2 regions of the Lysinibacillus parviboronicapiens genome follow, and region 1 is predicted to be linked to the other one. Evidence: riboswitches for the same ligand, from Rfam matches in the RefSeq annotation. Region 1 holds a riboswitch; the other holds the start of a gene.

Region 1 (15,364 bases):
ACTGGTGTACAGGTCATTTTAGAGAAGGTTCAGCTTGTTGAGAGTTTTGCTCATGACACTGCACGTGATGCGGAAAGTGGAACAGAAATTGTCCAAGCAAATTTAGCACAAATACAGGCCATTAGGCTTGCAGTAGAAAAATCGAATACAGCTATTTTTAACCTTGTTGAGCGCGCGGCAAGTATCGATCATATGGTAGAAGTAATTGAGAAAATCACAGCACAAACCAACCTACTAGCGTTGAATGCCTCGATTGAAGCTGCTAGGGCGGGAGAGCACGGTAAGGGCTTTGCAATCGTTGCGAACGAGGTGCGCAAACTTGCCGAACAAACGGTCCTTTCTACACAGACGATTACGTCGATTGTGCAAAATATCCATGTAGATTCTAACTATGCTGTACAAATGATGGAGGGTGTTTTAACAGCGACTGAAAAAGGTGTGAATGTAACGGGTCAAACAGCAATTAGCTTTAATCATATTTTAGAAAAAGTACATACCATTAAGCCTTATATAATAGAAGTCTCGGCTACAGTTCAAGAAATTGCGGAGCATACGAAAAAGGTGAATGAAGATGCGGTGATGCTAACCTCACTTTCTAATACAAATGTTGCCTCCACTAAACATGTAGCAACGTTAACGGCAGATCAATTAGCCGCTCAGCAGCAATTTCATAGTTATATAAAAGAATTACGAAAAGTATCTAAGGTATTACAAATTGCTGTAAAGCGTTTTTTAATTTAATAACTTGAGATGATAGAGAACTTTCTTTGCGGTATAGACGGTAAAGAAGGTTTTTTTTATGTGAAGTAAACTATTTGTTCTTTTAGAGAGGACAAATGTATTTATATTCTTAGTGCGGAACAATATTTTTCCGAATCCATATACTAATAATAAGGGGTGTTACGGTAAAATTCCAAAAGTTATAAACATTGATGTTGTATTTTTAATATGAACACTTTATAATGAAATTCAGCAAAAGTGTTATTAAATCAATGTTTATATACGAAATTTTGTACTTTCGGTAAGTACAATTGTTCACAGGTGGAGGTTTGGAGATATGGAAAAGATTATGGTTACAGGAGCCCTTGGTCAAATAGGTTCTGAACTAGTGGAAAAGCTTCGTGGTATTTATGGAGAGGACAATGTATTAGCTACAGATATTCGAAAGCTTGATCATACAAAGGGTCCGTTCGAAGTATTGGACGTGACGGATGGACAAAGAATGCACGATTTAGCAAAGGACTTTGGAGCAGATACAATGATGCATTTAGCGGCTTTATTATCCGCAACTGCCGAAAGAAATCCTTTGTTCGCTTGGAATTTGAACATGGGTGGTTTAATGAACGCATTAGAAGTATCACGTGAATTGAACTTACAATTTTTTACGCCTAGTTCTATTGGTGCATTCGGACCATCAACACCAAAGGATAATACACCACAGGATACATTACAGCGCCCGACAACTATGTATGGTGTAAACAAAGTAGCCGGAGAATTATTATGTGACTATTATTTTGATCGTTTTGGCGTAGACACACGAGGTGTGCGCTTCCCAGGTCTGGTTTCTTATGTGACTCCTCCTGGTGGTGGGACAACAGATTATGCTGTAGAGATTTTCTATGAAGCAATTGAGCAAGGTAAGTACACTTCTTACATTAAAGAGGGCACGTACATGGATATGATGTATATGCCAGATGCATTACAGGCTATTGTAGATTTAATGGAGGCGGATAGTAAGAAATTAATTCATCGAAATGCCTTTAATATAACTGCTATGAGCTTTGAGCCATCACAAATTGCAGCTGAAATTAAAAAACATCTTCCACATTTCCGTATGGACTATATGGTTGATCCTGTACGCCAAGCCATTGCTGATAGTTGGCCAAACTCTTTAAATATTGAAGCCGCAAAAACGGAATGGGGCTTTCAGACAGAGTACGATTTAGCAAGAATGACAGCAGATATGCTGGAGAAATTAAAACTCAAGCTTCAAACAAAGGCGATTTCATAATAAATGAAAGAGGCTGGGACAAAAGAGAAAAAGTGTTAGATTGACTGATGTCGATCTAACACTTTTTTGCTGTGAACGTTGATGTCCACTACGGTGGACGCTTTCCGGGGGCGTGGCCTGAGACTACAGGCTCAGGCGTCACGCTAATCCCACAGGAGTCGCCGCCTTCGCTACCATCAACTAGTGCTCTCTTCTAACTTTTATTTATGCCAAAAGGAAGAACGTCTAAATTTTTTTCATTTTAGATAGCAAAAATTTAATACCTTTACTTCTCTTTCTTAAAATTTAAAGTTTTGTCCCAGCCTCTTTTATAAAAATACAATATATCTACATATAAAAGAAAATTTGTGGAATATATAGCATTAACTTTATTGTGCTAATATAATAGTGTTCAGAATATTAATAGTATTCAGTTAAAATAGTCTGTTAATATTTTTGCAAGAAATTTGGGAAAGTTCATGAGATGAAGGGATGGATGTTATTATGATGCAAGCACCGTTAGTGTTAACAAATTTCATTAAACGAGCAGAAAGTTATTTTGCTAGAAAGACCATAGTTACCAACAATTTGGCTTGGTGCGTTACAGGAGCAAGAAAAACGTGAGCGAGATATCCGTTCACTACGTGCGATTTGTTGTGGTGGCTCGGCATCACCTACGCGCCTTATTCGCACATTTGAAGAAAAATACGGTATTCCTTATATTGTCGTCTATGGTATGACAGAGACGACACCAATTGTAGCGTTATCGAATTACATGTCTTGGATGGAAGAATGGCCAATTGAAAAACAAATTGAGTCACGTGCTATGCAAGGTATGACGATGGCTGGCATCGAATCAAGCATTGTCAATGAGAGTGGGGAGGTACCGTGGGATGGTGTGACAATGGGAGAATTACGTCTCCGAGGACCATGGATTTCACACGAATATTATCGTGACGCACGTACGCACGATGCATACCGCGATGGCTGGTTATATACTGGTGATATTGCCGTAAGAACAGAAGATGGCTTTATCAAAATCACAGATCGTACCAAGGATTTAATTAAATCAGGTGGAGAATGGATTTCTTCAGTGGATTTAGAAAATGCCTTAATGACACACGAAGCCGTTTTTGAGGCAGCTGTCATTGCGATACCACATGTGAGGTGGCAAGAGCGCCCATTAGCGTGCGTTGTATTAAAAGAAGGAAAGTCAGCAACAGGTGAACAGTTACTGTCCTTTTTAGAAAGTCAATTTGCGAAATGGTGGGTGCCGGATGATATCGTAATCTTAGATGAAATTCCAAAAACTTCAGTTGGTAAATTCCTTAAGGCAAAACTACGCGATAATGTGGCAGAAATTTACCCGAAACTAAGTACACTCGTGTAGCACTATTCATCCCAACGTATTGAAAAGAGCGACTTCCTATATATAGAAGTCGCTCTTTTTTGCGTTTATTTGTTTAGCATTTGGAATACTTGCTCAACATCCTTATCTCCACGCCCTGAAATGTTAATGATAATACTTTCTTCAGCAGATAGCGTAGGCGCAAGTTTTAGTGCGTGAGCAACGGCATGCGAACTTTCTAAGGCTGGAATTATCCCTTCGATTTTTGAAAGTACTTGGAATGCTTCTAGTACTTCTTCATTTGTAACTGTTACATATTCTGCACGACCAATCGTTTTTAGATGACTATGCTCAGGACCTGCTCCTGGATAATCAAGACCAGCAGCAATCGAGTATGTTGGTAGTGGATTACCAGCAGAATCTTGCAATACTAAACATTTGAATCCGTGTAATTCACCAGGTGTTCCCTCATTTAATGTTGCGGCTTTATCAGGCTCGATGCCGATTAGTCGAACATTGTCATCTGCAATATATTCAGCAAACGCACCAATGGCGTTACTACCACCACCAACACATGCTAGGACAGCAGCAGGTAGCTTTCCGTCTTTTTCTAAAATTTGTGCACGACTTTCACGGCTAATGACTGATTGGAAGTGTTTCACCATTGATGGGAATGGGTGGGGCCCCACAGCAGAGCCTAATAAATAGAAAGTTGTTTGGTAGTTTTCTACTAAATCTGCAAATGCTTCATCTACAGCGTCTTTTAAGCGTCCTTGCCCTTTATCAACTGCCACTACTTTTGCACCGAGTAGCTCCATACGGAATACGTTTAATGCTTGGCGTTTAGTATCTTCTAAGCCCATATAAACAGTGCAATCCATCCCAAACATTGCACAAGCAGTAGCCGTTGCAACACCGTGCTGCCCTGCACCTGTTTCTGCAATAACACGATTAGCTCCCATACGTTTTGCAAGTAAAATTTGACCTAAGACGTTATTGATTTTATGTGAACCCGTGTGGTTTAAATCCTCACGTTTCAAATAGATTTTTGCGCCTCCCAATTGCTTAGTTAAGTTTTCAGCAAAGTAAAGGGGGGATTTGCGCCCTACATATTCACGAAAATAATAATCTAATTCATTTTTAAAGTCTTCATCATCTTTATAATTCTGGAAGTTCTCATCTAAATTATTTAATACATTTTGAAGCTCTTCTGGCACAAAACTGCCTCCAAATTCCCCAAAGTATCCTTTTTTCTCTGCTACTGTACTCATCTTAACTCGACTCCTCTATTCTAATTTTCTCCATAAAAAAAGTCACTTCAATCCATTCAGTAAAAGGACGAGTAACCGTGGTGCCACCTTTATTCGCAAAAATTGCGCGCTTTTGGGACTCCTATAACGGGGAGTTAGTTCGTCCACATATTTAATGCGGCTGCTCCGAAGTCCATTCACAAGTATGTACTACTGATTTGCACCGACCATCAGCTCTCTTCAAATACAGTGTCTTGCTACTCTTCTTCTTCCTAGCATTTATCCCGCTTGAACGAGCAGTATGACTTCCACTTTAAAATTCTGAGAAAAATTTTAGGCGGGAGATTACTGCCTGTAAAAGCCCAATCGGTGCTACTAATAATCAGGATGGCGTGAAGATCACCTTCACTGATTAAAGTTTCACTTTATTATTGAAATGAATTTTAAGGTATTTTCAGAATAGTGTCAAGATAAGAAAAAATAATCTAGTCATTCATTTCGTTCTATAAATACAAAAAAGACGAATCTTGGAGAAGACTCGTCTCTATTAATAGATACTGAAATTAAGTTATATCAAATCTTTGAAATTTAGACGCTTGTTCAGTATATACATAATCGGTGCGCCGACTGCTAGTACGACAAATTCACCTGCAGCGACAGTTATCCATGTCCAGAAAAATGGTAATTCTAAGGCTAAGTTCAATTCAAAGGCGATAATGAACATTGTACATGTAAATAACAGCGTGTTGATGATTAAGCGTGCCCAAATATTTTTTACAAATTTACAAATCAGTATGAACAGTCCTAAAGTAATCATTGAATGTCCAACACCAAAAACTAAATCGTAAATGCCAAGTGGTGAAAATAAATTAGAGATAAACACACCAATAATAATCCCTACGGCAAAGCGCGGATTAAAGGCAACTAAATGATTAAACATTTCCGATACTCGGAATTGCACTTCAGTAAATCCAAACGGTGCCACTAGCATAGTAACCGCAATGTATAACGCGGCAATAATACCACTTGCTGCTAAAAATTTTACTTTCATCTATTCATTTCTCCTTAGTTTTTTTTTCGTGGGATGGTTACGAACCACGGTGCTTTTACACAAATAAATATTTTAGTCTAAAACTTAGACGGAAGTCAAATGTCAGAAAAATAAAAGTCCTTAATAAAAAATACGCCCAACATTTAACTTCGCAAAATTGTCATAAAATAATTTGAACGATTACTAAAATATTTATATTTATAAAAACGGCGTAGTTTAGCGGTTTAAAGCGGCAAATTAAATGAAAAAGAAAAATATTACGTTAAATTTAAAAGTCAGAACATTCATAATGTTGTTGACGAACATCGATAATAACGATAATATAGCGATACGTTCACACTTTGCTGGAGTAAAGTGTGATAGATAATAGAGATAAAAGTCGGGGGGGATTATTTGTGAAGCGCAATATGAAAAAGCTTTCGTTCCTATTATTTGGATTAGTATTAATGCTTGCTGCATGTGGTAGCGGCGGTTCTAGTTCAACAGAATCGAAGGGGGACGACAAGAACAATACAAGTGAAAGTGGCTCGGCAGATGATAAAACATATAAAATTGGGATTACACAAATCGTTGAGCATCCATCATTAAACGCAGCGACGGAAGGCTTCAAAAAAGCCATTGAAGATTCTGGCTTAAAGGTAGAATATGATTCGCAGATTGCACAGGGCGATAACAGCTTAAATACAACAATCGCGAACAATCTAGTAAGTGCAAATGTCGATTTGATTTTTGCGAACTCTACACCATCTGCTCAGGCGGCAGCTGTTGCTACAACTGATATTCCGGTTATCTTTACTTCAGTAACGGATGCAGTTGGTGCAGAATTAGTTGCGTCAATGGAGGCACCAGGTAAAAACGTAACAGGAACAATCGATTTACACCCTGATACAATTAACAAAACTGTAGCCTTATTAAAAGATTTAGGTGCTAAAAACGTTGGCATGGTCTACAACGCTGGTGAGCAAAACTCAGTAGCACAAGTAAATGAAGTGAAAAAGGTCATGGGTGAGCAAGGCTTAGCAGTAAAGGATGCTTCAGCAGCAACTTCAGCAGATGTAAAACAAGCAGCTGAATCACTAATTGGGAAAGTAGATGCTTTCTATATCATTACGGATAATACGGTCGTTTCTGCTCTTGAGTCAGTCATTGATGTAGCAAATGCTAACAAATTACCACTGATCGTAGGTGAGCTTGACTCGGTGGCACGTGGTGGCTTGGCTGCATACGGCTTTGAATACTATGATATTGGCTATGAAGCTGGCCAAATGGCAGTGAAAATTCTGAAAGGTGAAGCAACACCTGCTGAAATACCTGCCCAATATCCACAAAACTTAAAATTATTAGTGAACAAAAAAGTTGCTGATGATTTAGGTATTGATATTAAAGATTCTTGGGGTGCGGAGCTTTTAGAAAAATAATGCCCAAAGTGGCATCATATTTAGGTGAAGCGGGGGAGGATTGTCCCCGCTTTATCTTCATTTTTTACGATAATTTTAGGAGATGATTCAATTATGTTTACCGCAATATTTGGCTCAGTGGAGCAAGGAATCATCTATGCAATTATGGCACTTGGTGTGTATTTAACATTCCGTGTGTTAGATTTTCCGGATTTAACGGTTGATGGAAGCTTTGTAACAGGGGCGGCTACAGCAGCGACGATGATTCTGCTAGGCTATCACCCAATCTTAGCGACTTTAGTGGCAATTGTTGCTGGATTTATTGCTGGATGTATGACAGGGATTCTTCACACAAAAGGGAAGATTAACCCATTATTATCAGGGATATTAATGATGATAGCTTTATATTCTATTAACCTACGTATCATGGGGTTAACTGCAGAAAATACGATAGGTCGTCCGAATATTCCACTACTGAACTCAGAAACATTGTTTTCGAAGTTCCAAGCATTTTGGAGTAATTTAGGTATCGATGCTGCATTAAATAACGTATTAAAAGGCATCGGCATTCAGCAAGTACCGTCAACATGGAGTACGCTGATTGTAGTATTATTCATCACGATTTTAATTAAAGTTATTGCAGACTGGTTCTTAAAAACAGAAGTCGGGCTGGCTATCCGAGCAACAGGTGATAATAAACGTATGATTCGTAGCTTCTCTGCGAATACTGATACACTTATTATTCTTGGGCTAGGTCTTTCAAATGCACTTGTCGCATTTTCTGGAGCTTTAATCGCACAGTATTCAAAGTTTTCTGATGTTAGTATGGGGATAGGGATGATTGTTATCGGTCTTGCCTCTGTTATTATCGGGGAAGCGATTTTCGGAACAAAAACAATTATGCGAACGACGTTGGCTGTTATTGCGGGTGCGATTATTTACCGTATTATTTTAGCATTAGCATTACGTGTAGATTTCCTTGATTCAGGGGATATGAAATTAATTACAGCTATTATTGTTATTTTAGCGCTTATCGTACCGCAGTTTGTGGATAAAAACAAAGAACGAAAACGTAAAGCAAAGCGTGCTGTAGAACGCACACAAGTAAAAACCACTGAGCAAGGGGGAAAAGGTCTTGCTTAAATTAGACGGCATTAACAAAATTTTTAATGAAGGCACACCAGATGAAAAAATAGCACTTGCTGATATCAACCTTCATTTAAAACCAGGCGACTTCGTCACAATAATCGGTAGTAATGGCGCTGGGAAATCAACAATGATGAATATGATTTCAGGGGCATTAACACCTGACTTCGGGACAGTGTTAATTGACGGTAACAATGTTACAAGTCTAGCTGAATATAAACGTTCACACTATATTGGTCGTGTATTTCAAGACCCTATGGCGGGTACTGCACCGACAATGACCATTGAAGAAAATTTGGCCTTAGCTTACTCTCGAAATAAGAGTCGTGGCATACGTGTAGGCGTCGATAAAAAACGACGTGAATTTTTCAAAGAATCATTAGGCATGCTCGGCTTAAATTTAGAAAATCGCTTATCCGCCAAGGTTGGCTTGCTTTCAGGTGGTGAACGTCAAGCACTGTCTCTTTTGATGGCAACATTCACGAAGCCATCGATTTTATTGTTAGATGAACATACAGCTGCACTTGACCCGTCACGTGCGGAACTAATTACACGCATTACAAAACATCTCGTGGAAAAAGACAACTTAACAACGCTAATGGTAACGCACAATATGCAACAAGCGTTAGACTTAGGAAATCGCCTCATTATGATGGACAAAGGTCAAATCATTTTAGAAGTTGGCGAGGATCGCAAGCATGAACTTACAATTCCAGATCTTATGGCAGAATTTGAACGTATACGTGGAGAGAAAATGAACTCCGACCGCGCGCTGCTTGGATAATTTTAAACGCTCATACCGAGGTATGGGCGTTTTTGTCGGTATTTTTAACAAGTAGGACGATAAATAAGCAAAAGTTATCGATAAAAGCGTAATTTGTTTCGATCAATAAAGAAGCCACAAAAAATCACACTCGCATTCAATGCAAGTGTGACTAAATATCTTATACTAACAAACCAAACAATTGAAGATCATTATTGACTTCTTTATAGTTGAAGCCAAATTGTGTCATACGTGCTAGTAGGCCTTCATAGTCATCGCGGTTGCCAAGTTCAATACCAACTAGCGCAGGGCCACTTTCCTTATTGTTTTTCTTCGTATATTCAAAAGTGGTGATATCATCATTTGGCCCTAGGACACTTGTTAGGAATTGGCGAAGTGCACCAGCTCGTTGAGGGAAACTAACAATAAAGTAATATAGTAAGCCTTCATGAATTAAAGATTTTTCTTTGATTTCTTGCATACGACCGATATCATTGTTGCCCCCACTGATGATGACAACGACTGATTTACCTTTAATCTCTTCTTTATAGTTATCGAGTGCAGCTACTGATAAGGCACCAGCAGGTTCTGCGATAATGGCATGTTTATTATATAAATCTAAAATAGTTGTACATACTTTGCCCTCAGGGATGAGCACAATATCGTCTAAATAACGTCGACACACATCGTATGTGTGATGACCGACGCATTTTACCGCAGCGCCATCCACAAATTTGTCAATCCAGTCAAGTGCGACAGTGCCACCCTCCGCAAAAGCAGCCTTCATACTACCAGCACCAGCAGGCTCAACCCCAATAATTTTAGTATTTGGGGATAGGTTTTTTACATAGGCAGAGACACCTGACATTAAACCACCACCGCCTATACTGCCGAAAACATAGTCGATAGGCTCTTCCATGTCATTCATGATTTCAACTGCGACAGTTCCTTGTCCTGCAATCACATCAAAATCATCAAAGGGATGGATAAAGATTTTCTCTTGCTCCTCACAGTACGATAATGCACTCTCTGCAGAATCATCAAATGTATCACCAGCTAGCATAATTTCTACGAATTCACGGCCAAACATACGCACTTGGTCGATTTTTTGCTTTGGTGTTGTTTGCGGCATAAAGATACTCGCCTGAATTTTCAGTTGGGCACAGGCATAAGCTACACCTTGTGCATGATTACCTGCACTAGCACAGACAACTCCCGCAATACGTGCCTCTTCCTCAATTTTTTTGATTTTATAGTAGGCACCGCGTAGTTTAAATGAGCGTACATGCTGTAAATCCTCACGCTTAAAATAAATATTAGCTCCGTATTTCTCGGATAAATAATCGTTTTTTTGTAGTGGCGTATGCACAACTACATCTTTTAAAAAATGATGTGCAATTAAGATATTCTCAACTTGCACAGTTTTAGTGTCAGCAACTTCCATTAGCATTCATCCTCCGTTTTACGTATAAAACATTCATTTATGATAGCATATTTTATTAGGTTTTTGTTATTAATTTTTAGTAAATTCTAAATTTTCGGTGTCTATTTTGAAGACTAGATAAATTCGGTAAATACGTATTGTAGAATAATTCGACACGTTCGAGAGTAATGGATGGTTCATCGAGATTGATGTACAAAAATACCTATCTATCATAAAGAATAATGTTGAGCATATATTAGACTAGCTTAGGGCAAGTAGGAGGGTAAGGTATTGGACATCATTCATGGCATTCTATCCACATATATGCAATTTTTCGATTGGGAGATGTGGCGGGAAGTTTTAGCTGATCCTGTGTCGTGGGGATTAATATCTTCACTAGTGATAATTGAGGGGTTGCTATCAGCTGATAATGCGCTCGTACTAGCAGTACTGGTTAAGCATTTACCAAATAAGCAACGGAAAAGAGCATTAATGTATGGAATGCTAGGCGCATATTTTTTCCGTTTCTTATTTATTGGAATAGGCGTTTATCTTGTAGAGTTTTGGTATATCAAAGTGTTAGGGGCAATGTATTTAGGTTGGATTTGTATTGCCCATTTCTTAAAAATAGGGGAAGAGGATAGCGTAAAGGAAGTAAAAAAGACTGGGATAATGGTGCGTTTATTTGGGGTATTCTGGGCGACTGTTATTTCAGTAGAGCTCATGGATATAGCATTTTCAATCGATTCTATTTTTGCTGCTTTTGCGATATCCGATCAAGTCTGGGTACTACTAGTTGGAGGAATGCTAGGTATTTTAATGATGCGTACAATTGCAGGCATATTTTTAGTCATCATTGAAAAAATACCTGAGCTAGAGTCAACGGCATTTATCGTTATCGGTATTATTGCACTCAAAATGCTCGTTACCGTATTTGGCGTGCACATACCGCATTATATGTTTTTTGTCGTATTGCTTATTGCCTTCGTAATGACAATGATTGTACATGTGGTAAATAAAATAAAAGTACTTAATTGAAAAACGGCTCTGTCCTCGTTAACTTAAGAGGACAGAGCCGTTTTTTATTTTACATATTGATCGGGGTTAATAATATAGAACTTTTCAACATTTAGCCAGCTTTCGCTCATTGGCTCGCCGTTGTCAATGCGTTTTTCTGTCTCTTGCATCATCCAACCTGTTTGTGAGGCATGAGCTTGTAACGCTTTTAGTTTATCCATCTTCATTTCACTTATATCTAGTTGTATATGTGGTTCACCATTCTTTTCAATCGTATCATTGGCGAAGGCACAGCCTAAAATCTGTGGACGTGCTGCTGTTGGCATACGACGAACGGCTTCTACTACAGCACGTGCTGTTGCTTCGTGATCTGGATGTACCGCAAAGCCAGGGAGGAAAGTGAAAATAAGTGATGGCATTAATTCTTCAATTAAACCCTCAACAAGCTTCACCATTTTTTCGTCATCTTCAAATTCGATTGTTTTGTCACGCAAGCCAAGCATGCGCAAATCTTGTATGCCCATCGCCTCTGCCGCAGCAACGAGCTCTTTACGACGAATTTCTGGCAATGATTCGCGCGTTGCGAAAGGTGGATTACCTAAATTACGACCCATCTCCCCTAATGTTAAACAGGCATATGTAACAGGTGTATTCATTTTCTTTGTATAATAAGCTATCGTACCAGCAACTGAGAAAGCCTCATCATCTGGGTGAGGGTAAACAATTAAAATATGACGCTGTGGTTGTAAATTCAAATAGTCGTCCCCCTTAATAAGTAAATGGCGTTTCACTAATTTCAAGTGCAATCGCCAATTTGCCAGAGTAGTCTAGTCCAGCCATTAACAAACGGCCTAAATCATCTAATTCATAATGTGTGATACCTTGGGCGTAAACCCAGCCATGCGCCATTTTTAAACCAACACGATGTGGTGAATCATCCACCACTTTCGCTAGTTCATAATTAATTTTTGCATTGCGAATAAAAGCACCAGCATTAAAAAACTTTTCATCATAGTGTGCTGCATAAGAACCGTTTGTCGTCTCAAGATGAATGTAAATATCTTTGTTGGCGAAAGAATTTAATAATTCCTGCAACGTCTCTACCTGTATTTCTTGCATCTTAACACTCCTTTCACGATTGTTTCTCTTTTAAGTATAGTCAAAAAAGGTCACAAAGGGAAATTGAATGCCCTAGTATCTATCAAACGATAATTTTTTCTATGCATATATCTGTAGATTTTTATATATTAAGATAATTATGTTATCCAATAAAGTTAGTTCTTTTAAGTTCAAATACTTGAAAAAATTATATTAATGTATCAATATAGGACACATGAAAGTTGATTCATACAAATTGAATCGCTTGTCGCGGTGATTTGTATGCGGTTTCATAATTTATAATGTTGGGAGATTTATACTATGATTTATGCAAATCCTAATACTCCAGGAGCAGTTGTAAATTTCAAAGAGAAATATGATAACTTTATCGGTGGCGAATGGGTCGCTCCAGTAAAAGGTCAATATTTTGAGAATAAAACACCTGTAACAGGTCAAGTATTCACCAAAGCAGCTCGTTCTACTGTTGAGGATATTGAGTTAGCACTTGATGCTGCACATGCAGCGAAAGATGCATGGGGGAAAACTTCTGCAACAGAACGTGCGGCTATTTTAAATAAAATTGCTGATCGCATTGAAGAGAACTTAGAAATGATCGCTGTCGCAGAAACTTGGGACAACGGTAAAGCCGTGCGTGAAACATTAAATGCGGATATACCTCTTGCAGTTGACCACTTCCGTTATTTCGCAAGTGCCATTCGCGCGCAAGAAGGGCATACAACTCAATTAGATAATGACACAGTCGCTTACCATTTCCAAGAGCCACTAGGCGTTGTTGGTCAAATCATACCTTGGAACTTCCCAATATTAATGGCTGCTTGGAAAATCGCGCCGGCACTTGCGGCAGGGAACTGTATCGTTATGAAACCTGCTGAGCAAACACCAGTTTCGTTACTAGTTTTAATTGAAACAATCCAAGATATTTTGCCTAAAGGTGTATTGAACATCGTTAATGGTTTCGGTATTGAAGTGGGTAAACCACTGGCAACAAATAAACGTATCGCTAAAATCGCCTTCACTGGTTCAACTGCTGTTGGTCGTCAAATTATGCAATACGCAACTGAAAATATTATTCCAGTAACATTAGAACTTGGTGGTAAATCACCAAACGTATTTTTTGAAGATGTGATGGCTGCTGATGATGAATATTTAAATAAAGCAATTGAAGGCTTCGTTATGTTCGCTTTAAACTCAGGTGAAATTTGTACTTGTCCTTCTCGTGCCCTTATTCACGAATCAATTTACGACCAATTCATCGAACGTGCTTTAGAACGCGTAAAAGCAATTAAAATCGGTAACCCTTTAGATACAGAAGTGATGATGGGTGCTCAAGCTTCAGAGCAACAAAAACAAAAAATCCTTTCTTACTTACAACTAGGTAAAGAAGAAGGCGCTGAATGCTTAATCGGCGGGGAAGAAAATGTGCTTGCTGGTGACCTTGCTGGTGGTAACTACATTAAACCAACAGTATTCAAGGGTCATAATAAAATGCGCATTTTCCAAGAAGAAATTTTTGGTCCAGTACTAGGTGTAACTACATTCAAAGATTTCGATGAAGCAATGGAAATCGCAAATGATACAGAATACGGTTTAGGTGCTGGTGTTTGGTCACGTTCTGGTGACACTGCATACCGCGCTGGTCGTGCTATCCAAGCTGGTCGTGTATGGACTAATACGTATCACCAATACCCAGCTGGTGCTGCCTTCGGTGGTTACAAACTTTCAGGTATCGGCCGTGAAAATCATGCGATGATGCTTGATCATTATCAACAAACTAAATGTATTCTAGTTAACTATAAAGAAGAGGCTCAAGGTTTCTTCTAAGTTTAAAGGATGGATAAGTACATGGTAGAACGAGTGATTGCCACTAAAGAGGCTTTAAAATTAATAGACCTTATTAAGAGTAGACATGGCGCTATCATGTTTTATCAATCTGGCGGCTGCTGTGAAGGCTCTGTACCGATGTGTTATGTGGAAGGAGATTTTAGGCTTGGTGACAACGATATCTATCTTGGTACAATAGGTGACGTTCCTTTTTACATTCACAGGGCACAATATGAGTATTTCAAACATACGCAATTAATTATTGATGCGATGGTAGGTAGAGGTGCTAGCTTTTCCTTAGATAGCGTAGAAGAAATGCACTTTATCACGAAATCAAAAGTATTCACAGCAGATGAGTATGACGAAGTTAAAAAACTATTTTAATAGAAAATAAAGCCACGATTCTCTTTTTTGACGGAGAATCGTGGCTTTTTTATGATGAAACTTGTTGATAAGGGGTATGTATCTTTTAAAACCGATTGAGTTTTCGCTCAATGGAATCTAAACGGTCATTGACAGAATGTAATTGTTTAAGCATTTGTTTAAATTGCTGATTTTGATCTTGTGAATTGGACGATTTTAATTGTGCAGCTTCTTCTTCCTCTTGGAATGCTAATATCGTGGCGAGGGTTGAGAGTGAATAGCCAAGTGTTAGAACAATGGAGGCAATTACTTCAACTTTAGAAGCGGTTAATTCCTCAGAAAGCAATGCTGATTCTTCATTTGCATCTTCAAATTTACGTTTTTTCATATTTCTCCCTCCCATATACAGTTAATATATGGTGTGCAATGTGGGAAGGTATCTTGTCCGATTTTATCATTAAAACAGAAAATTACTAATTTTCTATAAATAAATTTGATTTTCCTAGAACAATATAGCATTATAATAAGAACAAATTATGTTTTAAAGGGGGAATTGTTGTGAATAAGGAGTTTAAGTATTGTAAGGAATCAAGAGTGATGCGGACGAGCCGAGTTTTTCCGAATGATGTTAACAATCATAATACCCTTTTTGGTGGACGTTTAATGAGTGATATCG
Region 2 (15,364 bases), 1.6 Mb from region 1:
TCTGCAATCACCCTGTCAATTAGCGCTTGGTACTTCTCCAATAAATGGCTAATCAGCAGCGCATTATCAGTCGTCGTAATATCGTCATTACCGACTTGTAAATAAAAGGGAATCGTCGGATGTCGAAGGTGAATTTGCTTCGCATAAGCATAATCCTCTTCATTAAAAACGACTATTTTGAGGGATATATGCTGATTGCTGTTTCGATTTTGAAGTTTTCCGAGGATATCAGATAGTACTGTATAGTCTGACGTCATTCCGGAACTAGGAGGCTTGGGTGAAATCGTCAGTTCATCGATATCATATAGCCATTGTTGCCATCTGCTTCCCTGTGTCTCTACTCCAACCTTTATGTCGTTTTCTTTTAAAATAGCAATGAGCGCTTCCAAATTTCGAAAGAGTGCAGGATTGCCACCCGAAATCGTGACAAAAGAAAAACCACTGCCCCCGAGTCGTTTCAACTCAGACCAAATCTCATCTGCTGTCATTTGGACAATCAAATGCTTTCCGCTGCCATCCCATGTAAACGATGAATCACACCATGAACAGGAATAGTCACAGCCAGCAGTCCGCACAAACATCGTCTTCTGTCCAACTACCATACCCTCGCCTTGAATGGTCGGTCCGAAAATCTCGATAACAGGTACCTTACTCAACTTCCATCCACTCCCGTCGCACTTCAGCATAGCTTGTCGGCGTCTCATACAGCTTGATAAATTCTACACGCGCTCCGTTAGATTGTTGTTCATCAAGCAGGGCTTTTGCTAACTTTTCGTAAATCCAGACTACAATGTTCTCTGCGGTTGTATTCATCGGTGGAAGCGTTTCATTTAAATAACGATGATCCAAAAAAATGTCTATTTTTTGTTGCCAAATTTCTTTTATATCACCAAAGTCAATCATCAAACCGCGTTCATCTGTATACCCACTTAACCCTAGTACAGCACGATACGTATGACCATGCAGATTTTTGCATTTCCCCTCATAATCATGTAAATGATGGGCTGCATCGAAGGTAAATTCCTTGCTCACGAGAACACGTTTTGAATGATAGTTCAATTGGTTCCTTTGAATATCTTCATCTATTTTTTGGAGCTTCTCGACAATTTTAAAATGAAACATGCCTTAAGACTCCTTTCTGAAGCTTAAATACTCATCTAGCCCTTTTTTTCGCAGTTTACACGCCGGGCATTCACCACAACCATCTGCTATTACACCGTTATAACAAGTTAACGTTCTTTGCCGAACGAACTCAAGTGCCCCAAGCTGATCAGCAAGCGCCCATGTCTGTGCCTTATTCAGCCACATTAACGGTGTATCAATCACAAAGGAATTGTCCATAGATAAATTTAACGTTACATTCAAAGATTTAATAAAAATATCCCGGCAATCCGGATATCCGCTAAAATCCGTTTCACAAACACCAGTTACGATATGCTTGGCTCCAACTTGGCTCGCCAAAACGCCCGCAAATGAAAGAAAGAGCAAATTCCGGCCAGGCACAAAAGTAGATGGAAGCCCGCCATCTTCTCCGTCTTCTACTTCGATGTCTTGTCGTGTCAATGCATTAGGAGCAAGCTGATTCAGGAGTGACATATCAAGAATGTGATGCGTGACACCAAGTTCCGCTGCTATCTCCTTTGCACATTCAATTTCCAGAAGATGCCTTTGACCGTAATCAAAAGTCACCGCCTCAACCTCTTCAAAACGTTCTTGTGCCCAGAACAAACAAGTGGTACTGTCCTGACCTCCACTAAACACAACAATTGCTTTTTCCTGCTTCATCTATAAAAACTCCCTTTTAACGAAAAAAACAGCACCCTAAGAAAAATGCTGTTTCTTCTTAGTTTTTTTTAAGAGGGTAGCTAAAACCTCTTCCTTCATTGATAAGATTTTCAAAATTTATCCCGCATTAACGGTCAGTAAAAGCCCGATTGGTTCAACTAACAATCAGTGGGGGATGAAGAAAACCCCCACTGATTGAAGTTTCACTTTATCGATTATCAATTTTTTCTGGATTTAGATCGTGATTCATTAAACGATAATTCGCTATTTCTTCGTATTTAGTTTCTGGTTTCCCATAGTTACACCATGGATCAATCGAAATCCCTCCACGTGGTGTAAATTTCCCCCACACTTCGATATATCTTGGATCAAGTAATTTAATTAAATCGTTCATAATGATATTGACGCAATCTTCATGGAAATCGCCATGATTTCTAAAACTAAATAAATATAATTTCAGTGATTTACTTTCCACAATTTTTTTATCCGGGATATATGAGATGTACATCGTCGCAAAATCAGGCTGATTTGTAAGTGGACATAAACTAGTGAACTCTGGACAATTAAACTTGACGAAATAATCTCGATTGGCATGAAGATTGTCTATTGCCTCCAATACTTCGGGTGCATATTCGTATGCATATTGCGTACCTTGATTACCTAATAATGTTAAATCCTTCAGTCCTTCTTCATGGCTTCGGCCAGACATAAAAAAACCTCCTCGTAAAATGTTTCCCAACACTTTTCAAGAGAGGCATCACCAATCATTCTATTAAAACATAAGTAAAAACATAAAAAAGCCACGTCCGATATGGACATGGCATATTGTCATGTTTCCATAGTTTTTTATAGAGGGTATCAGCTATGAACCTCTCCCGTTCTAGTCCGGGCATTCTTTTCTTTAATCATAATATAGAATATGGTGGAAAACGTCAAATGAAAATTTTTAAATAAAGTCTTCCGATAAATGCTTTTTCGAAAAAACCACTGTTATACGCGGGCACTGAAAAAGTATTTACCTTTTTGGATTTAGCGCTCTGGCTTTCGCTTTCCACGGGCGACGGCGAGCCTCCTCCTATGCTTCGCTTTGTGCAGGGTCTCGTCTGTCTCGCTTATCCCGCAAGTGTCTCATGCCGCCTATACCGTCCTATATTTTAGCGTACAGAGCTTTAAACGATTAATATTTTTTTAAAAAGAAAAACCTCACTTACATATGATACGTTCTCCATATCCTATCCCAATCGTTTATCACTGAGCAGGTTACAAAGTGTACTTTGTTTTTCCTTTCACCAGGTAAGAACGTACTCTTTCTCTTCATCTGCTTCTTTTACTCGATATGGCCGTCGACAGAAAGATTTTATGTTGCTATCCATTCATAACTCCCCTTCTAGTTCCTCAGACAGGAGATTTACCGTCCATTTCCAACAGATTCCACATCAACACGGACACCCTTGTACTTGGCTAACCAGCCATTCTGTCTTCGCAGTTCGGGACTTACACCCTATAGATTACGTCCGTGCTGGGCGCACAAAAGTTCTTATGACACCTGTCATAAAGAACTTTTGACTGCTGTGAATAGTTTTTTTCTCTGTTGCACTTTATCATTTTTCTTAAGAAAACATAGAAAGAGTGATAAGAATGATGCAAGCTCATCAAAGGTTACCGCTAATCGACATTTTACGAGGCTTTGCGGTATTGGGTACATTGGGTACAAATATTTGGATTTTTGCTTATCTCGGAGACTTAACTTACATTACAACAAGTAACTATTCAGGTTGGTGGTCATTCGATGATTTTCTACGAATGCTCGTATTATTTTTCGTAAATGGAAAGCTTTTAGGACTGTTAACCATTATGTTCGGAGTTGGTCTAGAATTGAAATACCAGCAATTCATTCGAAAAGGATATGCATGGCCAGGTGTCTATATTTGGACTATTTTGTTCTTGTTTGTAGAAGGTTTTATCCATTTCACATTGGTCATGGAATATGATATTTTGATGAGTTACGCTGTGACAGCCATCATCGTTGCCTTTATTGTAAAGGCTGGCGATAAAGCCATTCATCGGGCTTTATATCTAGTTGGTGGATTTCATGCACTTATCATTCTGCTAATTTTAGTAAGTGTCTTACTAGGCGCAAATATGTCTTTACCTGGCAACGATTTGATCGTCAGTATATATCAACATGGTACTTGGTTTGAACAAATCCACAATCGTTTAACGAATTTTTGGTTTTTTAGAACGGAGGCCATTTTTATTATTCCCATGAATATTTTCTTATTTTTAATGGGCGTAAAGTTAATGCGAACTGGCGTATTTTCTCAAAATGAACATGGACGTCACATGCGTAAAAAGTTATTTGCTATTGGGGTTTATATCGGTGTACCGTTGAATCTTCTTATTTTCATTCCTGGAGGAGCATTTGATTTCCCTGTTCGCTATTTATTTGCACCGCTGCTATCAATTGGATATATTGGCATGTTAGGTAAAATGTTAGAGTATAAGAAAGCAGATTGGCTATGGCAACGATTTGGAGAAGTTGGTAAAATGTCTTTAAGTTGCTATGTTTTACAAAATGTACTGTCGTCTATTATTTTCTATGGTTGGGGCTTTGGTTTAGGTGGAAAGCTTTCTAGCTTCGAAATTATTGTCGTTTGGATGACTCTGTCCCTTTTCCAACTCTTCATTGCGCATATTTGTCTAAAACATTTTCATTATGGACCTTTGGAATGGCTTCGAAAACATGCTGTGCAAGCCGTTGCACATAAATAATCAACAAGGGTTGGTGTCATGTATAAAAATTTATCCTAAAGAGCAAGCAAAACAATATTTAATTATCGATGTAGTATCCATTATTATTTTGATATTCATAGTATTAAGCTCGAACTCGAATTTACCAGTCATAGCAAAAATAATTGTCCTCATAACATTCTTAACAGCATTTTATGTTGCCTTATGGTATAGAGATTGGCGCCTTCATCTGGCAACATTAACAGGACTCTTTAGCGTTGCAATAATTGGAATTTACGAAGGTTCTATCATGCTATTTTTCGGATTTACGTTCGCAGATTTAATCGGGAGAGCACAAGTCAAATGGCATATTGCTTCGGCAATGCTAGCCATTGCCTTGATGTTTATCGTTGTTTTATGGGTTGAAACAGGCGAGCTATTCAAAATAGACGACCCGATTATTCTTCCTATTATGCTAATTCAACTTGTCTTCCCCGTGCTGATTTACTATATAGAGAAAGCAAAAAACTTAAAAGTTGAGTTAGCAACGGTCAATACGCAACTGGTAAAACAGCACGAACGACAACGTATCGCGAGAGATCTCCACGATACGATTGGCCACACCCTCACAATGATTAAATTAAAAACGGAGCTGACAACTAAATTAGTCGATAAAGATCCATCCCGAGTAAAAGGCGAATTGCAAGATATTTTAGCCACAACGCGGACAGCACTTAAACAAGTAAGAGAGTTAGTGTCTGATATGAACTTCGTTTCATTAGAAAGTGAACTTTTACACTGTGAAAAACTGCTGCTATCAGCTGATATCGCCATTAACATATCGAACAATTGTCCCAAAATACTATTATCAAGTGTAGAAGAAACCATGCTTGCCTTATGTGTTCGAGAAGCTACAACAAATATCCTCAAACATAGTCAAGCAAAGTCCTGTATTGTAGAAATCGACTATTTCGACCCTATCTATACGCTAAACATAATCGATGACGGTATAGGTTTAGAAAATCAAGGCCTTGGCAATGGCCTATCATCTATACAGGAACGAATGACAATCCTGCAAGGCACTGCAACGATTGATAATTTTACTAATGGCGGAACCATTGTGTCGTTAAAATTACCTTTCCAACACTATCGAAAGGAGCCCCTTAAATGATACGCATATTATTAGCCGAAGACCAACAAATGTTGCGTGGCGCTTTAACTTCATTGCTGTCATTCGAGAATGACATTGAAGTAATTGCAGAAGTTTCTGATGGTCAAAAAGCATGGCAATGCATACAGAGCGATGTGCCTGATGTTTGTATTTTGGACATCGAAATGCCGAATTTGACAGGGCTAGAACTTGCCGAAAAAATTAAAAATGCAAAACTACCTTGCAAAGTGATGATCGTCACAACTTTCGCTCGTCCAGGGTATTTACAGAAGGCAATGGATTGTGAGGTCCATGGTTATTTATTAAAGGATGAACCGATTGATTATTTAATCGAAACAATACGCAAAGTAATGAATGGCGAAAAGGTCGTGAGTAGAGATTTAGCCGCTACGTTATTTATGAAAGAGCAAAATCCTCTAAATGAACGAGAAATGGCTGTGCTCCAGCTTGTTAAAGAAGGATTCACAACCAGTGAGATCAGCAAAAAATTATTTTTAACAAAAGGAACGATTCGCAATTATTTATCGACCTCTATTCAGAAACTACATGTAGAATCCAGACAGCAAGCCGTTCAAATTGCCAATGACAAAGGCTGGCTTTAAAGATCAAATGCGCTACATAATGTATTGAAAAGTAAGCAACTAAAAAAATGAACTACCCCATTGTTGAGTGTAGTTCATTTTTATTGTGCACCTATTTTGTTGCCGTCTACAGATTTCTTGAAATTCCTATTTTAATTTCATTTCTCTTTTTGCTGTAGTAAATCTCTTAAAAGTAGAATCATCTCTTCTTGTTGTTTGATCTTTCTACGGCCATTCCGATTGATGGCTACAAGCTCGCAGGCAATGCCAGCAGCAAAGAAAAACGATAAACTAGTTAACATTAAAAGCTCCTCCAAAACATGTACTATCAGCCAGCACTGCGCAATTGTCTCTCTTGTATAAATTGTATATCCTTATTTACTTCTTGACGCTGGCATATATTATTTCGGATAAGGGCTGTAATAACGAGCAATGTTCCTACAATATCAAAAATGGTTATAGCATACCCCTGTACCATCATAATGACTAATGTAGTAATCGGCACGAAGTTGATAAATAAGATGCCATTAATGGAGGACAAAATTTTCACACCATAGTTCCAACAAAGTAGCGCGACAATTCCCGGTAAAACCATCATAAACAATAAATCGTATTTAACAACTGCGATTGTTCCCATACTTGGTACTGACACATATCCTAGCATTGTCCCTATCATCGTTAATATTGCTGTTACGGCTGTACCAAATACACAAGTCAATGTTGAATAACGGAGTGTCGACCATTCAGGAAATGAGTGCCCGCCCATCGTATAGATAACCCATCCCACAACTCCCATTAATATAAATGCGAGCGGCATTATATTATTTTTCAATGTCAGAAAGAAAGCCATATCGCCTTTTGTAATTACAAACATAGCGCCAACAAATGCAATGACCATGCTTATCATCATATACTTTTTGGGCTTGACGTTTTTATATCCCCATAGAATAGCAATCGAAATCATTGGCATTAGTGCCTCCATAATAGACGCTACCATAACACCAGATTTGCCCATTAGCATCTGCCCTAAGAAAACAAGCACATTGTAGACAGTAAATGCCATCACCCCGAAAAAGATTAGCAGTTTCCCTTTCCCTTCTAATTGAAATGCTTTCTTACCTTCTTTTATCCATAATAAAATAATCAATGCAATCGATACCGCTCCATATCGAATGGTTGAAAAATAAAATGGATCGATATATTCTAGCGCATGATCTGCAACTGGGAACATTGCGCCCCATGAAATACTTGCAATTAAACAGGCAATCGCACCTAGTATCATTTTACTCTTGTTCACTACTATTCCTCGCTTCTATGTATTCTCTATCTATTTCACAATGAGAATTATAAAAAAGAAATAGCATCACGTAAAATGATTGAAAGTGATATAAACTATCATTTATAATGATAGCTTATCAAGGAGGATTACACAGTGGAACTACGAGACTTACAAATTTTCAAATGCGTTGCCACGCTAGGAAGCGTCAGCAGTGCAGCAAAGGAATTAAACTATGTCCAATCCAACGTCACAGCACGTATTAAGCATTTAGAAAACGAACTCAACACACAGCTTTTTTATCGTCATAAAAAAGGCATGCTATTGAATGAAGATGGTAGAAAAATGCTTACTTACGTTAACAAAATTCTATTGGATGTTGAAGAATTACAACAAGTATTTCTAGATAGTCATACGCCTGTTGGTACATTAAAAATTGGTACAGTTGAAATCGTAAGTATCTTACCAACCATACTAGCGGCTTACTATAAGGACTACCCCAATGTCGATTTATCATTACAAGCGGGTTTGACTGAAGAACTCATAAAAGAAGTAACCGATCACCAATTAGATGGTGCTTTTATATCAGGTCCTATCAAACATCCACATTTAGAACAATACGATGTCTGTATGGAAAAACTCGTTCTTGTGACGCAAAACAAAACTTTTCATAAAGATGATTTTTTAACAACACCCATCCTTGTTTCTAATAAAGGTTGTGGTTATCGTTCTAAGCTAGAACACTGGCTTAAAGATGAAGGTTTACTGCCAAAAAGGATTATGGAATTTAACATACTCGAGACTATCATAAACAGTGTTGCCCTTGGCCTCGGCATTACACTCGTACCGCAATCTGCTGTCAATCAACTTGCCACAACTAGTAAGGTATTTTGTCATCCGATTCCAAAAAAATATGGCAGCAATTCAACTGTATTTATACGGCGAAAAGATGCCTATATGACCAATTCAATGCGTTACTTTTTACAAACCATTGCAGAGCATCGAGATATCACTGTACTGTAAGAAAAACACTTCCATGTAACTGGATTTTGGCTGAACCTATTTATAGGTCATTTATCAATAAACTTTTAAAATTTTCTGCACTAAGACTTATTTCAAAAATTCAACAGACAAAAACCAGCTCAACATGTTGAACTGTTCCCAGTTATTCTAACGTGTCTAACAAGGAGGGACAGTCCATATGTCGATGCTGGTTTTTCAATATTTTAGGTCATCGTTTTACTTTGCTTTTAACGTTATATTAGCTGCAGTAGCCCAGTTGTTGAGTGGCGCTACTTGATAAGTGCCGCCAGACTTTAAAGTGCCTTCTTTTACATCAAAGATACCGACAGCGCCTTTTCGTGAAGAATAGCGATATTGCGCTTGGATTTTTTCTCCATCATCCCCTTGTAATTCTACACTGCGTCCAGCAAATAATTCCATACCTGGGTCTCTATCTAACGTAACTTGCAATGATTTATCATCAATTGGTTCCACCGCTTTGATTGTCAATGGCGCGATTTCTGTTGCTGTAAAAGTTGGGTTATTCACGGTTGCCCAATCAGACGTCACAGTATATTGCATACCTGGCCTTAATGTCCGTCCTTCGGGTAAGCGGAATTTTGGTGCTTGTCTGCGATCAGCAGCTTGTGTAAACAAAACGTAACTCGCTTGCATTTCTTCACCATCCTCTGCAGTCAATGTCACCACACGGTCTCTTAAAGAGGAGATGACTTGATATTGCTTGCCACTTTCATCTTTATTTTCATCATTTACTAGGAAAGATTGATCGCCTCTCGCATCTTTATAGGCTTCAATAATGTTGGAATAATCGGTTACACCTTGTTCTTTAAATGATTCGATTTCAAAGGTATCATTTGCGACCTGTTTTGTTTGACTGACATTAATTTTTTCATCGCTGCCCTCAAAAATCTGTGCTTCTCCACCTTTATAGCTTAACGTATATGTCGTGTCAGGTTGTTGGACTGTCACTGGGAAAATATACGTGCTTTTTGAACCGATTTTTAAGCGAGGTACATTGACAATACCTAAATTATGATTGAATGTATAATCTTTTTGGATAGCATCTAAGTTTTCTACTTTAACAGCTTCTTCTGGTAGTGGTTCAGAAAATGTTACTTGTAATGTTATAGCATTTAGCGCTTGTATTTCCATAATTTGCGCAACCTCTTTTGCTTGTTGTGATGCTTCCTGTTGCGCTTGCTCTTGCTTTGGTTCTGCTTGCTTATTTAGAAAGTTACATCCTGTTAATGTTAGCGTTGCGCCTAAAAGTAGTGGTGTAATAAATTTCATCTTGTTGTTCATTCTACGACTCCTTTTTGTCATCAATTTTTTATTTTGCCCCAGCTTGCTTTAATAGTTGCAGGATTTCATGGAAATCCTTCGCTTGCGCATGCTGTAATGGTGAAATGTTTTTGTTATCAGGTATATTGACATCTGCTCCATAATCTATCAACAACTGAACTACTTGTTGCTGTATTTGACGGCCATCATTTAAAATAATTGCTTCCATTAAAGCTGTCCATCCAAGGTTATTCACATGGTTTACATCTACTTCTGTAGTTGTTAGTAATTCTTGAATAACGTCTATATAACCATGTTCAGAGGCGAGTATTAAAGCCGTACACCCTAGCGATTTGTGATGGAAGGATCTGCACCAGCTGTTATTGTTAGCTTCAAAATTTCAAGATAGCCCTCGGCACCTGCATAGAGAAAAGGATTATTTTGCCTATCATCCTGAATATTAACATCTGCACCGGCTTCAATAAGCATTGTTGCCATCTCAACGTCATTGTTATACGTTGCAAGCATAACTGCCGTTCGTTTGTTAGCATCTTGCACATTAATATCTATATCTTTGCTAAGTAAATCTTGTATTATACTGACTTCACCTTGTGCCGCTGCTTGAAGCAACTGTTCATTTAATTCAACGCTCATTATTTCACTGTCCTTTTGTAGTTTTAGTAATTCTGCTTCATGATAGGAGGAACATCCTTGAAGCAAGAATGTCATTCCTATGATACTTCCCCTCATCCACTTCCCCATTGCATAGTCTCCTTTTTTTACGTCTCGTCCTAGTCGTTCATTTTATCTACACACCTAAATAGACTTTACTTGATTTAGTTCTAGATGATGATGTTGTGCTAATCACGCCTCTATCATTAAAACTTTTGTAGCTCTCCTATTATTTTAGTCCGTAATGCTAAATTCCCTATAAACGAATTCTAAAAAAGTTTAAAATTTTAGCAAAAAATTTTTAAGGTATAAGCGCTTCGACAGATTAGAATAGAGGCTGGGATAAAACTTTAAATTTTAAGAAAGAGCAGCAAAGGTATTATTAAATAATTTTTGTTATCTAAAATGAAGAAAAATTTAGAAGAGAGCACTAGTTGATGGTAACAAAGGCGGCGACTCCTGGGGGATTAGCGTGACGCCTGAGACTACAGGCTCAGGACACGCCCCCGGAAAGCGTCCGCCGTAGTGGACATCAACGTTCACAGCAAAAAAAGTGTTAGATCGACATCAGTCAATCTAACACTTTTTCTCTTTTGTCCAGCCTTTACAGTGCCTTTATTATTTTGCTAGAAAAAATACATTTGTGGAAGTTGCCCAATTATTTACCGGTACTACCTTATATGTTACGCCTGATTCCAAAGAAACATCCTTTACATCAAAGATACCGATAGCTCCTTTACGAGCAGCATAACGATATTGAGCTTGGAGACTTTCCCATCTTCAGCTTGTAACGCAACATTGCGTCCTGCAAATAACTCCATACCTGGGTCTTTATCTAACGTAACTTGCAATGATTTATCATCAATAGCAGCCACTGTTTGAATAGTAAGTGGTGCGATGTGCTGTGCTACAAAAATTTTGTTCTCAATTTCTGCCCAACTGGAAAGAAAGCGACACTGTCATTATCCCTCTTCAAGGATGACAGTATCGCTCATTTTTTTAGTTTAATTCTTTACTCGATAAGCGTTTATTGGTAATAATTCTGACAATCCATTCTATCAAGACTACTGCGATTAAAGAAAGACCAAATAACGGCATCAATAGACCTAATACAATCATGAACACGATAAAAGGTATGGAAACCTTCTGCGATATTTGAGGCGGTGCAGACAGGACGCCATTTTTCTTTCGAAGCAACCACGTACGGAACCCCCAGAAAATAACGGCCAAAAATGCAACACAGACGATTAAATTTAACAATTTATTTGGCCAACCAAATAAGTGTCCTTCATGTAAGGGGATTCCCCATGTAAACCATTTTGCTAAAATCCCATAATCCTCATAACCAACCTTGGCCATAAATTCACCGTTATATTGATCGAAATACATGGTAGCTTCTTCATTAGGACTCACATCAAGTCCAGTTACACCTGTGTTGCTCGATTTGGCAACTGTAAATACACCGGTTTCACTTGTAGGGTAAATAATCGAGTAGGGTTTTGCAATGTCCATGGCATCTATTTGTTGTTGAAGACTTTCTACAGCTAATTGATTCGGATTGGTCACGTTATTCATTGTCGCTCCCATTCCATGATGTCCAGCATGTCCATTGTCAGACACAGGGGGCTCTTGTTGACGTGTCGCCCAAGGTATTTCACTCATATCCGAAGTAGGCGGTTGCTGTTGTAATAACGGCGTGCCGAATGAAGGATGTTCTTGTGACGCATTATAAATGAGATTACCCATCAACGCAGACCATGGTAGACCTGTGAAAATAATGACAATCATCGGGATGGTCACGATTGTCCCAACAAGAGCATGCCATCTTTTATTTTGTTGTCGTTTGTTTGGCTGTTTCGCTTTCTTAAAAACTTTTCCTTTAAAGGTCATATATAAACCTGACAGTAGTAGAAAAATGGCCCAACACGCCGCTAATTCTACGAGATAATTCACAACGGTTCCCCCGATGAACAAGGAACTGTGCAAGTTTCTAAGGATATTACCAAATGTGTATTGCGCATCTTGATGACCCACAATTTGATTATTGTGATCTAAAAACAAATAGCGCTGTGCACCTTCTTCATTTGTCATTGTTAAACGCGTATTATAAGGTTCTTCTAATACTATAATTTTATCAGTTTTGAAGCCTGCAAATGCCGCTTCTGCTTCTTTAATCCCTTCATCAATCGATAATACTTCTGTTTTTTTACTATCTCCAAAGAAATAATCATCATATAACTGATTTTCCACATCTGTATAGAATAAATACCCGATGCCACTTAGTGTCAATGTTAAAAGAAGTGGTGTCATAAATAATGCTGCATAAAAGTGCATTCGCCAAAAGCTGGAATAAAGCGTATTTTTCATTCAAATTCTCCAATCTATTATAATAAGAGCAGATTTATTATATATTGAAAAAGTGAAATATGAATGAAGTCCTAGAAAATTTTTAATGAAGTATTATTTTTACAGTAAACGCTCTTTCATAATCTACGTTGGAAAACAGTTCTAAGTGTAGTAACAACAGATTTCATTTTTTATCTTAAAAAGCTACTTAATGCTCCACCAAAGGAAAGCTTTAAGTAGCTTACTTATTTTATCCGATTACTTCTTTTCTGACATTGCTGTAGGCTGCATGAATATCTGTATGATGTGCTTCATCTTGCCTTACAAACTGTTCAGCCAATTCCTTTAAAGTTTTTCTTGCACCATCAAACTGCTTTTGCATAATTTCATTTTTAAAGAGACTTTCATAATACTCAATTACTTGTGGATTCATGTGTAACCCTCCTTCATTTTTAGCATAAAAAAAACATCTTTCCCTCTTTAGAAAGATGTTTACTATGACAAATACACGACATAATACGCCGACTGCCATGCTGGAAAAAGCTTTCTATTAGTCATAGAAGCTACCCTTTTGACGATCGTCGTACTATCCGCATGCAGAAGAATTTCTCTAGTCACACTCAACACCCCCTATCCTCGTAGGTTTCTTAAGGTTTTTGAGTATTATCATATGACTATAAGAATACTATTATATCAATGTTTTAGCCGTATATAAGAAGGTACAGAAACCTAACTTCTTTAATTGTTAATATTTATTGTAAAGGGTTCTGTACTTAATGTCAAAACTAAGATGTTAAACAATGTGGATGCTGAGGAAAAGTTGATGGGAACATTATTCCTATCAGGCCAAAATCGTGAAAAGGTTCGAAGCAATGTTTCGACCTCTGAGGGAAACAATCCTTACCTCAGGTCAAAAATGATAAGGATATCGTAAAACGCGACACCCTTGGAGAGAACTTTGCGAGTATGAGAGGTAACTAATGGTTACACCACATTAGAAAATATAGATAATGACGAAAAGGTTCTAAACAATGTTGATACCCTTGGAGGTCAACAGTCTCTGTGGTTCCTCACTGAAGATGAACTATACACAAAAAAGGGCTACTCAATTAAGAGTAACCCTAGTTATTAATGTTTGATGATATTGATTAGGTTGTTCATTTCCTTGTCGCTGAATACTAACGTGTAACGAGCACCTTTTTCAAATAATGCATCTTCATTAAAGCGACCTACTTCGATGAAGTCTAAAAATACTGGAATCTCCTGTCCGCCTACCTCTGTGAATACTTCAACGCCATTTGAAGTCAGAGCTTGATAAGTGACCTCAACGCGAGTTTGTCTTTGATTGTGTTGTCCGATAGATTGCTTGCCTCTGCTGTAGCTCATTTGAAACCTAACCTAATGCTAATGCACCTGCTAATAATAATTTTTTCATAGTAAATTCTCCTGTTCTGATTTTAGTTTTTTGTTTGATATTGTTAAAGCTTATTTACTTGCGGTAATTTTTGGTTCTGTAGGTTTAGTATACTAATACAGCACTTTTTAAACTCTCTTGATTGGCATATCTAAATTCAAGTTTGAATGTATCACCATTTTTAGGAATTTCCCATAAACTAGCATTTTGGAAAACGCTTGTATAAAAACTATATTCTTTTCCTGTTTCTACGCTTGCAAACTTATACATACCATTAACTGTGCCTACAAATTTAGCTGTGTCGAAGTTGATGTTTAATTCAGGTGAAAATGGGTCTTTAATAATTGCTACAATCCTTTTATTTGTTGGCTTACTGTAATCCTCTACAATCACATATTGTTCACCGTCTACTAATTCTGGCAAAGAAAAATCATTAGTGTATACATCTCTGGCTTGTACTACATCTTCCCTAACTAATTCGCTAAATTCTAGCAAGTTGTTATCACCTGTTGCTTGTTGAACTGCTAAAGTTCTTTCATGGTTATAAAACATCGTTGAAGCTACTATAGTAGAACTCGCATCATAATATGGTTTCAGCATATCACTATAAACTGAGTGTTGTGGAAATGATGGATGGGATGGATTGAATGGGTATAACGCTTCTGCGTCTGCTGATTCACTATTCATACTTCCAAACATAAAACCACCTGTTGTTGCAACTCCTAAAGCTAATACACTTGCTAAAACTTTCTTTTTGATGCTCATAAAAATTCTTCCTCTTTTCTGTTTTTATTTGTTTTATTCGTCTTGCTAATTCATATACTACACTGACCACGCAATAGAATCACACAATCTTTTTAAATTAATTTTTACTTCCTATAATAGAGCAATAATTAGTACGCTTAGATTCAAGTAATTTAATCGCTACTGCTTCTGCTTCTTTCTGTGTACTGTACTTTCCAGATTGGATTCTGTAACCATCTTTATCGTTGCCAAAGACCTCTGCATATCGTAGCATTCTCTCTGCAACGAGTTTCTTACTTTCTGATACAGCAAAACTGCCTTAGATGAATAAGCGCTTGTAT

Evidence for each region. A riboswitch is a leader RNA that binds a small molecule or an ion and turns the genes downstream of it on or off. The one in region 1 is predicted to bind preQ1.
Region 2: linked by a shared signal. The riboswitch ahead of queF (preQ(1) synthase) and the one ahead of C9J31_RS02665 (QueT transporter family protein) in region 1 are both predicted to bind preQ1.

The regions. Positions count from the first base shown of each region.
Region 1 covers NZ_CP073713.1:524,995-540,358, forward strand. Annotated here, with positions in the region: gene C9J31_RS02645 (methyl-accepting chemotaxis protein) at 1-741, shown strand, start outside; gene C9J31_RS02650 (L-threonine 3-dehydrogenase) at 1,058-2,011, shown strand; partial or broken gene C9J31_RS02655 (AMP-binding enzyme) at 2,568-3,380, shown strand; gene trpB (tryptophan synthase subunit beta) at 3,446-4,609, opposite strand; T-box leader at 4,670-4,871, opposite strand; gene C9J31_RS02665 (QueT transporter family protein) at 5,157-5,639, opposite strand; PreQ1 riboswitch class I at 5,648-5,693, opposite strand; gene C9J31_RS02670 (ABC transporter substrate-binding protein) at 6,035-7,057, shown strand; gene C9J31_RS02675 (ABC transporter permease) at 7,151-8,179, shown strand; gene C9J31_RS02680 (ABC transporter ATP-binding protein) at 8,172-8,966, shown strand; gene ilvA (threonine ammonia-lyase IlvA) at 9,127-10,389, opposite strand; gene C9J31_RS02690 (TerC family protein) at 10,660-11,406, shown strand; gene bshB2 (bacillithiol biosynthesis deacetylase BshB2) at 11,451-12,140, opposite strand; gene C9J31_RS02700 (YojF family protein) at 12,154-12,504, opposite strand; gene exaC (acetaldehyde dehydrogenase ExaC) at 12,805-14,325, shown strand; gene C9J31_RS02710 (DUF779 domain-containing protein) at 14,347-14,709, shown strand; gene C9J31_RS02715 (hypothetical protein) at 14,795-15,076, opposite strand; gene C9J31_RS02720 (acyl-CoA thioesterase) at 15,247-15,364, shown strand, end outside.
Region 2 covers NZ_CP073713.1:2,136,052-2,151,415, reverse strand. Annotated here, with positions in the region: gene queE (7-carboxy-7-deazaguanine synthase QueE) at 1-656, opposite strand, end outside; gene queD (6-carboxytetrahydropterin synthase QueD) at 649-1,122, opposite strand; gene queC (7-cyano-7-deazaguanine synthase QueC) at 1,126-1,785, opposite strand; gene queF (preQ(1) synthase) at 1,994-2,494, opposite strand; PreQ1 riboswitch class I at 2,618-2,664, opposite strand; gene C9J31_RS10170 (DUF418 domain-containing protein) at 3,424-4,557, shown strand; gene C9J31_RS10165 (sensor histidine kinase) at 4,571-5,686, shown strand; gene C9J31_RS10160 (response regulator transcription factor) at 5,683-6,288, shown strand; gene C9J31_RS10155 (YrzO family protein) at 6,426-6,569, opposite strand; gene C9J31_RS10150 (DMT family transporter) at 6,596-7,549, opposite strand; gene C9J31_RS10145 (LysR family transcriptional regulator) at 7,700-8,566, shown strand; gene C9J31_RS10140 (hypothetical protein) at 8,783-9,868, opposite strand; partial or broken gene C9J31_RS10135 (ankyrin repeat domain-containing protein) at 9,897-10,609, opposite strand; gene C9J31_RS10130 (hypothetical protein) at 11,230-11,370, opposite strand; gene C9J31_RS10125 (PepSY-associated TM helix domain-containing protein) at 11,519-12,886, opposite strand; gene C9J31_RS10120 (hypothetical protein) at 13,116-13,298, opposite strand; gene C9J31_RS10115 (hypothetical protein) at 13,994-14,251, opposite strand; gene C9J31_RS10110 (hypothetical protein) at 14,385-15,044, opposite strand; gene C9J31_RS10105 (hypothetical protein) at 15,142-15,297, opposite strand.